DNA from 3 places in the Azospira sp. genome. Region 3 is predicted to be linked to each of the others. Evidence: predicted binding sites of a transcription regulator. Region 3 holds the regulator's gene; each other region holds the start of a gene.
The links. Region 3 encodes FNR, which switches genes on or off when oxygen is low (the NO sensors DNR and NnrR bind a similar motif). Its sites were predicted from a motif close to TTGANCTAGNTCAA; they were not measured.
Positions count from the first base shown of each region.

Region 1: the regulator FNR is predicted to act here: its motif matches at 2,343-2,356, upstream of OEL49_RS14330 (chaperone NapD).
Region 2: the regulator FNR is predicted to act here: its motif matches at 1,939-1,952, upstream of ubiU (ubiquinone anaerobic biosynthesis protein UbiU).

Region 1 covers NZ_JAOTRW010000009.1:135,145-139,330, reverse strand. The annotation lists gene napA (nitrate reductase catalytic subunit NapA) at 1-2,008, opposite strand, end outside; gene OEL49_RS14330 (chaperone NapD) at 2,010-2,258, opposite strand; gene OEL49_RS14325 (putative bifunctional diguanylate cyclase/phosphodiesterase) at 2,560-4,186, shown strand, end outside.
Region 2 covers NZ_JAOTRW010000005.1:331,500-335,685, reverse strand. The annotation lists gene OEL49_RS09700 (thioredoxin family protein) at 1-144, opposite strand, end outside; gene OEL49_RS09695 (permease) at 154-1,209, opposite strand; gene sigZ (RNA polymerase sigma factor SigZ) at 1,306-1,869, opposite strand; gene ubiU (ubiquinone anaerobic biosynthesis protein UbiU) at 2,010-3,023, shown strand; gene OEL49_RS09680 (U32 family peptidase) at 3,041-3,952, shown strand; gene ubiT (ubiquinone anaerobic biosynthesis accessory factor UbiT) at 3,954-4,186, shown strand, end outside.
Region 3 covers NZ_JAOTRW010000004.1:135,797-139,982, forward strand. The annotation lists gene OEL49_RS06495 (sulfite exporter TauE/SafE family protein) at 1-246, opposite strand, end outside; gene hemN (oxygen-independent coproporphyrinogen III oxidase) at 376-1,773, opposite strand; gene fnr (fumarate/nitrate reduction transcriptional regulator Fnr) at 1,925-2,671, shown strand; gene OEL49_RS06510 (hemerythrin domain-containing protein) at 2,768-3,346, opposite strand; gene OEL49_RS06515 (SirB2 family protein) at 3,357-3,743, opposite strand; gene OEL49_RS06520 (NnrS family protein) at 3,763-4,186, opposite strand, start outside.

The DNA of each region.
Region 1 (4,186 bases), on a different contig from region 3:
GCAGGCCGCGGGCCTTGTGATAGGTGTCGAAGGCGGCCAGGTCGTGGCCATGGCCGCGGCCGAAGGCGGCGTATTCCTCGAACAGGCCCTTCTGCAGGTAGAAGCCGAGGACCTTGCCTTCCTCGTTCTCGAAGCCCTTCAGCTGGTCGGAGACGGGGTACTTGTTCACTTCGCCGTTGGCGTAGAGCACGTCATAGAGGGTTTTTCCCTTGTACTCGGGCGCCTTGTCCAGCAGCTCGGCGGGCCACACTTCCTCCATCTTGAAGCGCTTGGAGAATTCCACGTACTGCAGCACGTCGGAGCGGGCCTGGCCCTGGGGCTTGACCTGCTGGCGCCAGAACTGGGTGCGGCGCTCGGCGTTGCCGTAGGCGCCTTCCTTCTCCATCCACATGGCGGAGGGCAGGATCAGGTCGGCAGCCAGGGCGGAGACGGTGGGATAGACGTCGGAGTGCACCACGAAGGCGGCCGGATTGCGCCAGCCCGGGTAGACCTCGCCGTTGATGTTGGGGCCGGCCTGCATGTTGTTGGTGGTGGTGGACCAGAAGAAGGCCACCTTGCCGTCCTTCAGGGCGCGGCTCTGGGCCACGGCGTGCAGACCCACCCAGTCGGGGATGGTGCCGGCGGGCAGCTTCCACAGCTTCTCGGTGATTTCCCGGTGCTTGGGATTGACCACCACCATGTCGGCGGGCAGGCGATGGGCGAAGGTGCCCACTTCCCGGGCCGTGCCGCAGGCGGAAGGCTGGCCGGTGAGGGAGAAGGGGCCGTTGCCCGGTTCGGAGATCTTGCCCACCAGCAGGTGCACGTTGTAGATCATGTTGTTCACCCAGGTGCCCCGGGTGTGCTGGTTGAAGCCCATGGTCCAGTAGGAGACGACCTTCACCTTGGGATCGGCATAGGCCTTGGCCAGGGCTTCCAGGTTCTCCTTCGGCACGCCGGAAATCTCGTGGGTCTTGTCCAGCGTGTATTCGGCGACGAAGGCCTTGAACTCGTCGAAGGAGATGTCGGTGGCCTTGTTGGGGTCGCCCTTGGGCTTGCCGTCCGGGCCCGGGTAGCCGTTGTTGCCGGCGGCCTGTTCCAGGGGGTGGTTGGGACGCAGGCCGTAGCCGATGTCGGTGACGCCCTTCTTGAACTTGACGTGGTTCTTGACGAAGTCCTGGTTCACCGCGCCGTTCTGGATGATGTAGTTGGCGATGTAGTTGAGGATGGCCAGGTCGGACTGGGGCTTGAAGATCAGCTCGTTGTCGGCCAGCTCGCAGGAGCGGTGGGTGAAGGTGGACAGCACGTGGATCTTGACGTGCTTGGCGTTGAGGCGGCGGTCGGTGATGCGGGACCAGAGGATGGGGTGCATCTCCGCCATGTTGGAGCCCCACAGGGCGAACACGTCGGCGTGCTCCGCATCGTCATAGCAGCCCATGGGCTCGTCGATGCCGAAGGTGCGCATGAAGCCGGCCACGGCGGAAGCCATGCAGTGGCGGGCGTTGGGGTCCAGGTTGTTGGAGCGGAACCCGGCCTTCCACAGCTTGGCGGCGGCGTAGCCTTCCCAGATGGTCCACTGGCCGGAGCCGAACATGGCGATGTTGCGCGGGCCGCCGGCCTTGAGGGCGGCCTTGCACTTCTCGGCCATGATGTCGTAGGCCTGGTCCCAGGAAATGGGGGTGAAGTCGCCGTTCTTGTCGTACTGGCCGTTCTTCATGCGCAGCAGGGGCTGGGTCAGGCGGTCCTTGCCGTACATGATCTTGGAGAGGAAGTAACCCTTGATGCAGTTGAGGCCCCGGTTCACCGGCGCTTCCGGATCGCCCTGGGTGGCCACCACGCGGCCGTCCTTGGTGCCCACCAGGACACCGCAGCCGGTGCCGCAGAAGCGGCAGACGCCCTTGTCCCAGCGGATGCCGTCATTCTTCGGCTGCTGCGCCAGGGCTTCGGATACGCCGGGCACCGCCATGCCGGCGGCGTTGGCGGCGGCGGCGACGGCGCTGCTCTTGATAAAGTCGCGACGGGTCAGGTTCATCTCAGGACTCCTTCTCGGGATCAGGTTCGAAGTGGTGATACACCATGGCCAGGGACATGACGCCCGGCAGCTGCTGTATCGCCTCGTAGGTTTGGGTGGTTTCCCGGTCGCCGTCGCTCTCGATGGTGACGATCATGCGGCCCTCTTCGGAGACGGCGTGGACCTCCACGCCCGCCAAGGTCGCCAGACCCGCCTCGACGGCCGCGATCTGCTGCGGCCCGGCGTTGACCAGAATGCTGGAAATATTCACGGATGATTCCCCCAATCGGCAGGCACGGCTCGAAGGGCCGGCTCAAGGTTCGACCACTCTATGCCCCTACGGAAACCCAGGTTTATGATGTGAATCAAAAGCGAAAAAAAGCCCCCGCAGGATGTAGGTGATTTGAAAAGTCACCGGGCTTCGGTTAGCCTGATCGGGCTTTGCCTGGTGCGGTTTTCCGCCGCATCGGGGTTAATGAGAATGACCCACAACAAGGCCCGCCCCATGCCGGCAGGCCGGCGGTTCGAGTAACAGCCCCGATTCCCCAGAAGGCTTGTTTTCCCACCCACCCATGTCCCGGCCCCTGCCCATTCTCTCGACGCCCGCAGCCGCCCCCCCGGAGGCCGCTCCCCTGACCCGCTACAGCCCCATTCCTTGGGGCCTGGTGATCGTCCTTTCCCTGCTTTTCGTCGTGGTCTGGCTGCTGCCGCCCCTGGGCGGCCTCAAACAGAGCGACACCATCTTCCCCCTGACCCTGCACACGGTGATGGAGAGCTTCTCCTTCGTCGTCTCCGTGCTGGTCTTCGCCGTCTCCTGGCATGCCTACAGCCGGGAGCGGGCGGGCAACCTGATGATCCTGGCCTGCGGCTTCCTCGCCGTGGCCCTGCTGGATTTCGGCCATACCCTCTCCTACCGGGGCATGCCCGACTTCGTCACGCCCTCCTCGCCCCAGAAGGCCATCACCTTCTGGCTGGCGGCCCGCTACGTGGCGGCCCTGACCCTGCTCACCATCGCCCTGCGCCCCTGGCAGCCCCTGGCCCGCCCCCGGGACCGCTACCGGCTGATGCTGTGGGCCCTGCTGGTGACCGCCGCGGTGTTCGTCTCGGAGCTTTACCTGCCGGATTTCTGGCCCACCATGTTCGTGCCCGGGGTGGGCCTCACCGGTCTCAAGATCGCCGCCGAATACGGCCTCATCGCCATCCTCGGCGCCACTGCGGTGATCCTCTATCCGAAGACCCAGGGCAAGCCCGCCTTCGACGCCGCCAACCTGTTTACCGCGGTGCTCATCACCATCCTCTCGGAGCTGTGCTTCACCCTGTACTCCAACGTCAATGACGTGTTCCAGCTGCTCGGCCACACCTACAAGGTCATCGCCTATTTCTGGATCTACAAGGCAGTGTTCGTCTCCAGCGTGCGCGATCCCTACCTGCGCCTGAGCCTGGAGATGGCCGAGCGCCAGGCGGCGGAGGCGCGCATCCAGTTCCTCGCCTACCACGACCCCCTGACCGAACTGCCCAACCGCATCCTGGTGCGGGAACGTTTCGAGCGGGCGGTGGAGCGGGCCCGGGACCAGTCCTCCCGGGTGGGCCTGGTCTATATCGATCTGGACAATTTCAAGACGGTGAACGACTCCCTCGGCCACACCCTGGGCGACCTGCTGCTGCAGGCCATCGGCCAGCGCCTGCAGTCCCTGGTGCCGGCCGGCAGCACGGTCAGCCGCCAGGGTGGCGACGAGTTCCTCATCCTGCTGGAAGACCTGGAGCAGTCCCGGCTGGCGGAGAGCCTGGTGAGCCGCATCGTGGAGCAGATGCAGGCGCCCTTCGAAATCCAGGGCCACGACCTGTCCACCTCCGTTTCCATCGGCGTTTCCCTTTTCCCCGACGACGGCGGCGATTTCGACACCCTGCTGAAAAAGGCGGATACGGCCATGTACCGGGCCAAGGGCGCCGGCCGCAACGGCTACCGCTTTTTCGACCGGGAAATGGACAAGGACGTGGGCGAGCGCCTGCGCCTGAGTAACGACCTGCGCCTGGCCCTGGCGCGCAACGAGTTCGTGCTGCACTACCAGCCCCAGATCGATTTGCGCACCCAGGAAGTGATCGGTGCCGAGGCCCTGATCCGCTGGCAGCATCCGGAACTGGGCCTGCTGGCCCCGGGCCGCTTCATCGGCATCGCCGAGGACACGGGCCTGATCGTGC
Region 2 (4,186 bases), on a different contig from region 3:
GACGCCGTAGCCGATGATGCGGGCCATGTCCTCGACCTTTTCCAGATTGATGGCGGTGCCGGTCCGCACGGCCGCCTGTTCCACCATGGCCGCCAGGGTCTTGCATTTGGCACAGCCCGTGCCCAGGACTTTCACTTCTTTCATCATGCTTCCTTATAGAACGGCGTTGAAGACGTAACCGACGAGGAGGATGCCCAGGGCCACCACGCCGGCGAAAGTGGCGATCAGGCGGGGCTTGAGGGCCTTGCGCAGAATGATCATCTCCGGCGCCGAAAGGGCGATGACGCTCATCATGAAGGCCAGGACCGTGCCCAGGGCCGCGCCCTTGCCGATGAGGGCCTCCACCACCGGGATGATGCCGGCCGCGTTGGTGTACATGGGCACGCCGAGCACGACTGCCGCCGGCACCGCCCACCACACGTCCTTGCCCATGAAGGAGGCCATGAAGTCCTCCGGCACGTAGCCGTGGATGCCCGCGCCCAGGGCGATGCCGGCCACCACGTAGGGCCACACCTTGGCGACGATGTCCCGCACATGGTCCAGGCCGGTGCGGCCCCGCTGCACCCAGCTCATGCCGCCGCCGGCAAAGCTGGCGGGGGCGCCCGCCTGGATCGCCCGCACCCAGTCTTCCAGGTGGGCCTCCATCTTCAGGTGGCCGATCACCAGTCCGGCCAGGATGGCGACCAGCAGCCCCAGTCCCAGGTAGAGCAGGGCCACCTGCCAGCCGAACATGCCGAAGAGCAGGGCCAGGGCCACCTCGTTGATCATGGGGGCGGCGATGAGGAACGAAAAGGTCACTCCCAGGGGCACGCCCGCCGAGAGGAAGCCGATGAAAAAGGGCACGGCGGAGCAGGAGCAGAAGGGCGTGACGATGCCCAGGCAGGCCGCCAGGACGTTGCCCACCCCGGTGCGCCTGCCGGAGAGCAGGGCGCGGGTGCGCTCCGGTGCGAAGAAGGTCTGGATCACGCCCATCAGGAAGACGATGCCGGTCAGCAGCAGCAGGACCTTGGGCGTGTCATAGACGAAGAAGTGCAGGGCTTCGCCCAGGGCCGTCTGACGGCTCTGTCCCAGGGCGGCAACGACGAAATCGGCCATGGCCGTCAGATTGCCGTAGAGCCAGAACCAAAGTCCGGCGGCTGCCGCCGTGCCGCATAGCCAGCGCCATCCCAGGCCCCTTGCCGGGGCCGCCGTGTTCATTTCCACATTCATCTTCACTCCTGTTCGCGAAAGGCGGTGTTGGCCCCGGCCGTGGCCGGCAACGGGGCATCTCGCACAGAAGACGAAGCAGGGGCAAAAAGGATGCAGCTAATCCCGGGGAAGGAGGGGCGGCCGGGGCACGAAGCAGCAGACCTGGCCTTCGCCGTCGAAACGCACCTGGCAGGCCTGCACCAGGCGGGCCCGCAGCCGGCGGCGGGCCCTTTGCACGCGGGACTTGGCCGCGGCCAGGGAGAGTCCCTGGCGCTGGGCGAACTCCTGCTGGCTCAGGCCTTCGATGTCGCACAGGCGGATGGCCTCCCGGTCGGCCTCCGCCAGTTCGCCGAGAACCCGGGGCAGGCAGTCGGCCAGCCTGTCCACCGGGGGGACTTCGGGGCTCTCGGCGGCGGGCCAGTCTTCGTCCAGGGGCAATTGCTGCCGCTGCAGGCGGAAGCGGTCGATCAGCAGGTTGCGGGCCACCTGGAACAGCCAGGCCCGGGGATTTTCCACTCCGCACAGGGCATCGGGTTGCCGCAGCGCCCGCAGGAAAACCTCCTGGAGCAGGTCCCGGGCCTCCTCCCGGTCGGGCAGGCGGGCGGCGATGAACCGCATCAGTTCCGCCTCATGGGCTTTCCAGGCTGCATCGACGCACTTCATGGGATTCATTCGGGGCATGGGGAGCGCATCAGCTTACACGTTTGCCCCGGCCCGGCTGCAGTCCGCCGGGCGCTCCCTGCCCCCTGTTTGACCGAAATCAAGGGGTTGCGCGGGGGCGGGGCTATACTCCCGGCTTCCCCGGATTCTCCATTTTTGCCATGTCGAACAATCCCTTGCCCGAACTGGTCTGCCCCGCCGGCAGCCTGCCGGCGCTCAAAGCCGCCGTCGATAACGGCGCCGACACCGTCTACCTGGGCTTCAAGAACGACACCAACGCCCGCAACTTCGCCGGCCTCAATTTCGACGAGAAGACCATGGCCGAAGGGCTGCATTACGCCCAGAGCCGCGGCAAGGAAGTGCTGCTGGCCCTCAACACCTATGCCCAGCCCGGCCGCGTGCAGGCCTGGCGGGAGGCGGTGGACGTGGCCGCCGGCCTCGGCGTGGACGCCCTGATCCTGGCCGACGTGGGCCTGCTGGCCTACGCCCGGGAGAAATACCCGGACCTCAACCTGCACCTCTCCGTGCAGGGTTCCGCCACCAATTACGAGGCGGTCAATTTCTGCCACAAGGAATTCGGCATCCGCCGCGCCGTGCTGCCCCGGGTGCTGACCCTGGCCCAGGTGGAGCACGTCATCAAGAACACCCCGGTGGAGATCGAGGTGTTCGGCTTCGGCAGCCTCTGCGTCATGAACGAGGGCCGCTGCTGGCTTTCTTCCTACGCCTGCGGCGAATCCCCCAACACCGTCGGCGCCTGTTCCCCGGCCAAGTACGTGCGCTGGGAAAAGAATCCGGGCCGCATGGACGCCCGCCTCAACGGCATCCTCATCGACAGCTACGGCGACCAGGAAAACGCCGGCTACCCGACCCTGTGCAAGGGCCGCTTCGAAGTCCAGGGCGAGACCTACTACGCCCTGGAGGAACCCACCTCCCTCAACGTCCTCTCGGTGCTGCCGGAGATCGTCAAGATCGGCGTCCGCGCCATCAAGGTCGAAGGCCGCCAGCGCAGCCCCGCCTACGTCACCCAGGTCACCCGCACCCTGCGTGCCGCCCTGGACAGCCTCAAGGACGGCAACGACCGCTACAGCGTCAAGCCTTCCTGGCAGGCCGAACTGACCAAGGTTTCCGAGGGCCACCAGGCCACCCTGGGCGCCTACAACCGGCCCTGGCGCTGAGAGAGGAAAGCACGAACATGACCATGAAACTCTCCCTCGGCCCCCTGCTGTGGTTCTGGCCCAAGCAGGAAGTGATGAATTTCTACGCCTCCATGCTGGAGACGCCCCTGGACCGCATCTACCTGGGCGAAGTGGTGTGCTCCCGCCGCCAGCAGCTGCGCACCAGCGACTGGATCGGCCTGGCCAGGGACCTGGCCGAATCGGGCAAGGAGGTGGTGATCTCGGCCCAGGCCCTGCTGGAATCGGAAAGCGACCTGAAGGCCCTGCGCCGTCTGGTGGAGGAGGGCAACTGCTCCCTCGAGGCCAACGACCTGGGCGCCGTCAGCCTGGCTCGGGAAAAGCAGCTGCCCTTCGTCTGCGGCCCCCACCTCAACATCTACAACGAATCGGCCCTGGCCTACTTCGCCGGCCTCGGCGCCAAGCGCTGGGTGCCGCCCCTGGAGGCGACCCGGGAACTGGTGCAGACCCTGCACCAGGCGCGTCCGGCAGGCATGGAGACGGAGGTCTTCGCCTTCGGCAAGATTCCCCTGGCCTTCTCCGCCCGCTGCTTCACCGCCCGGCACTACAACCTGAACAAGGACGACTGCCAGTTCAAGTGCCTGGACCACAGCGAGGGCCTGACCCTGCTGACCCGGGAAAAGCAGCCCTTCCTGGTCATCAACGGCATCCAGACCATGTCGGCCCAGACCTACAGCCTGCTGCACCTGATGCCCGAACTGTCGCAGATGGGCATCGACGCCGTGCGCATCAGCCCCCAACCGGCGCATACTGCCGCCATCGTCGCCGCCTTCGAGCGCGCCCGCCGCGGCGAAGAGGTGGCGGAACAGCCCCAGTGGGCCGAGCACGGCCTGTGCGACGGCTACTGGTTCGGCCGCGCCGGCATCGATCTGGCAGCGGCGGCCACCACCGAACTGCATGCAGGAGCCTGACATGAGCCACTTCACCATTCCCACCTTCAAGCTGCCCGAGTTCGTCGCCAAGATCGGTGCCCGCCTGCCCCAGTGGCCCCACGCCCTGGCCCTGGTCTCCGGCCTCAACACCGCGGCCAAGCTGAAGCTGTTGCCGGAAGACAGCCTGCAGAGCCTGGCGGGCAAGACCTTCCTGGTGGCGGTGAACGACACCGGCGGCGAAGCCCGCTTCACCTACGCCAACGGCTGGTTCCG
Region 3 (4,186 bases):
GCGCAGGGACCATTGCTCTCCCAGGTGGGCGCCGGCCGCGCCGACGGCCCCCGCCAGGAGGCCGGCCAGGCCATAGCTGGCGATACGCCCCAGGTTGTAGGCCAGATGCAGGGACCAGCGGCTGCCTCCGGCCTGCCCCAGAGAGAGGGCGCCGACGATGCCGCCGCACATGCCGATGCAGTGGGTGCCGCCGAGAAAGCCGACGAGGAGGACGGAAAGCAGGGTGGGCAGGAAGGAGTCAGCCACGTGGGAGCGCCGTGCGGAAAGTGAAAAAGGCCATGGCCAAAATTATACCGGGCACTGGGGTTTCCCCCAGCGCCCGGCTTTTCCCCCCTGAGGCTTGCCTCAAGTTAAACGCGGTATCCCGTAGCCCGGTCAGATGACCTTGCTGTAACGGGTGCGCTGCCGATCGGCGCGCAGATATTTGTCGAACACCATGGAGATGGCCCGCACCAGGAGACGTCCCGGGGGCAGCACGGTGATCCATTTGTCGTCCACCTTCACCAGCCCGCCCCGCTCCAGTTCCTTCAGGTCCTCCAGTTCGGCGGCGAAGTACTTCTTGAAGTCGATCAGGTGGGCGATTTCGATGGACTCGGTGGAGATTTCGAAATGGCACATCAGGGCCTGGATGATGGAACGGCGCAGCAGGTCGTCGGCGGTCAGCTCGATGCCCCGCAGCACCGGCAGCACGCCGGCGTCCAGGCGGTCGTAGTACTCGTCCAGGGTGCGGTAGTTCTGGCTGTAGGTGGGCCCCACCTTGGCGATGGAGGAAATGCCGAAGGACAGCATGTCGCAGTCCGCATGGGTGGAGTAGCCCTGGAAATTGCGGTGCAGCCGGCCCTGGCGCTGGGCCACGGCCAGCTCGTCGTCCGGCTTGGCGAAGTGGTCCATGCCGATGAAGACGTAGCCGGCATCGGTCAGCTTCTTGATGGCCAGGGAGAGCAGCTGCAGGCGCGTGTCGGCGTTGGGCAGGTCGCTCTCGTTGATGCGCCGCTGGGGCTTGAAGAGGCCCGGCAGGTGGGCATAGTTGTAGATGGAGAGACGCTCCGGGTCCATGGCCAGGACCCGCTCCAGGGTGCGGTTGAAGCCCATCACCGTCTGGTGGGGCAGGCCGTAGATGAGGTCCACGCTGATGGACTTGAAGCCGCTCTTGCGCGCCTGGTCCATCACCGTGAAGGTTTCTTCCTCGGTCTGGATGCGATTGATGGCCTGCTGCACCCGCTCGTCGAAATCCTGGACGCCCAGGCTCATGCGGTTGAAGCCCAGCTCGCCGAGCAGGGCCACGGTGGGCCGGTCCACCTTGCGCGGATCCACTTCGATGGAAATCTCGGCCCCATCCACCAGCTTGAAATGGCGGTGGGTGAGGTCCATCAGCTGGTGCATTTCCTCATGGGAGAGGAAGGTGGGCGTGCCGCCGCCCCAGTGCAGCTGGGAGACTTCCCGATCCCCGTCCAGCAGGTACTCGGCCTGCAGGGCCATCTCCTTGCCCAGGTACTTGATGTACTTGGCGCTGCGGCCGTGATCCTTGGTGATGATCTTGTTACAGGCGCAGTAGTAGCAGATGGTGTTACAGAAGGGGATGTGGAAGTATAATGACAGCGGTCGGCTGATACCGCCGATGTTGCGTTTGCCCAACCACAGCTTCAGGGCCTCGGCATCGAAGGCTTCGACAAAACGGTCAGCCGTCGGATAGGACGTGTAGCGCGGTCCATTGACGTCGAAGCGGCGGATGATCTGGGGATCGAAAACCAGGTTGTTGGCGGTAAATGTCATTGAAAAACAGTCGTTGCAGAACCACACATTAGGTGCGGCTTATTATCGTGGTGCAGGAACTGGGGCACGTTGACCTGGATCAAAGGCTTCCAAAGGGCCTTCCGGCGCAGGTTACCACCATCCGAACGCCCTTGGCCCAGCGAGGAACAGCATGCCGTTGAAGAAGACCAGCGCCCAAGAAATTACCCTGTCGGTCATCAAGACCGCCTGCTCGAACTGTAACCTGCAAGAACTGTGTCTTCCCTACGGTCTCAACGAGACCGAGATGTCCAAGCTGGACGAACTGGTCAGCACCCGCCGCAAGATCAAGCGCGGCGACCACCTGTACCGGGCCGGGGAGGCCTTCGAATCCATCTACGCCATCCGCGCCGGTTTCTTCAAGACCGACGTGCTGCTGGAAGACGGCCGCGACCAGGTCACCGGCTTCCAGATGGCCGGCGAGCTGCTGGGCCTGGACGGCATCAGCACCGAACACCATTCCTGTAACGCGGTGGCCCTGGAAGACAGCGAAGTCTGCATCATCCCCTTCCCCCGCCTGGAAGGCCTGTCCCGGGAGATCGTGGCCCTGCAGCACCACTTCCACAAGGTGATGAGCCGGGAGATCGTGCGCGACCACGGGGTCATGATGCTGCTCGGCACCATGCGGGCGGAAGAACGGCTGGCCGCCTTCCTCCTCAATCTCTCCCAGCGCTTCACCGCCCGCGGCTATTCCCACGCCGAGTTCTACCTGCGCATGACCCGGGAAGAAATCGGCAGCTACCTGGGCCTCAAGCTGGAAACCGTTTCCCGCGCCTTCTCCCGCTTCCAGGAAGAAGGTCTGATCGCCGTGCAGCAAAAGCACATCCGCATCCTGGACATCCCGGGCCTGAAAAAGCTGATGACCCACCAGTCGGCCTGATCCCGGGCAAGCGTCAAACAAAAAAGCGGCTCCGCGGAGCCGCTTTTTTTATTGCCCGGATTATTGCCCGGGCTTAGTCCAGGAGTGCCGGCAGTCCTACTGTTCCCCTTCCGGAAACACCGCCCCCCGCCGTGCCGCCATGCTGCGGCCGACGGCGGCCGCCTGCTCGGGGGACAGCAGGCGCCGCCCCAGGGGCAGCAGCTCCCGGGTTTCCAGATCGATGTGTCCCAGATAAAGCTCGGCCAGCCCTTCCACCATGGCCGCCGGCAGGGCCTCGCTGCATTCCCCCGGCTGGGCCGCGACGATGGCCTGCAGGCGGGCCAGCACCTCGTCCCGGGCCCGGTCCATGCGCCGGTGATCGGCCAGGATGCGCTCGATGAGGGCCTCCACCTGAGCCGCCACCGCCGCTTCCCGGGCCACCGCCTGGCTCGCCCGCAGGGCGGGAAAGAGGTCATCCTCCTCGTCCGCATGGTGATGGGGAGCGGCCACGGAGAAATAGCGCAGCACGCCCTGGGCCGCCTCCCGGGCAGCCTGGTCGGCACCGTGCCGGGGCAGGTGCTGCACCAGGCGACGCAGGGTCTCGATCTGGGCCTGGATGCGACCGTGACAGGCATCCAGCATTTCCAGGGGTTCGTCGAAACTGGGGGCGGCGGCGCCCAACAGGCTGTGGCTCATGCAATTCCTTTCACAGACCGGCGAAGAAGCCGGCGGGATGACGCGTCAGGGCAACGGAAACGATATAGGCGAAACACGACAGGGCCATGACGAAAAAGATGCCCCGCACCGCCTTGCTGCGCCCCCGCTTGAGGGCCACGCTGCCACAGCCGATGTAGGCCAGCAGGGCCAGCACCTTGGCCGTCAGCCAGCCCTGGACGAAGGGATACTGGCCGGAGAGAAAGGCCAGGGCCAGGGCGCTGCCGAGCAGCAGGGTATCCACCACATGGGGCGCCACCCGCGGCAGGCGCCCCTGCAGTCGAGGCGACTCCTGCAGCATCCAGAATCCGCGCAGGAGGAATCCGAGGCCGGAGAGGACGACGCAGGTGATGTGCAGATGCTTGAGGGCCAGGTACATGGGATGGCTCCGCGATCCGTCAGCCGGGCTGGCCGTCGGGCCGGGGCCGCAGGTACATGGCGCCGTGGCGCCGCACCCACAGGGCGAACACCAGCAGCCAGGCCAGGCTGGCCAGCCACTGCAGGTTGAAGGGGCCGGACAGGGGCAGGAACTCGCCGGCGATGCGCAGCAGGGGCACGCTCTGGAACAGCCAGAACAGGGGCCAGGTGGTCTGATCCCCGGCGTTGATGGGCCGGCCCGAATGCCCCAGGGTGACCCGGGTGACCATGCCCAGCAGCATGGAAACAAAATAGCCGATGCTGATGGCGTGCAGGGGCGCCAGGCCGCCGAAGCTGCCGCCCAGCGCCAGGGCCAGCCCCTGGCAGGCATAGAGCACCAGCCCCAGGCCCAGCCAGACGGTGGCGCCGTGGATCATGGCCAGCATGGGCACCGCCAGGCTGCGC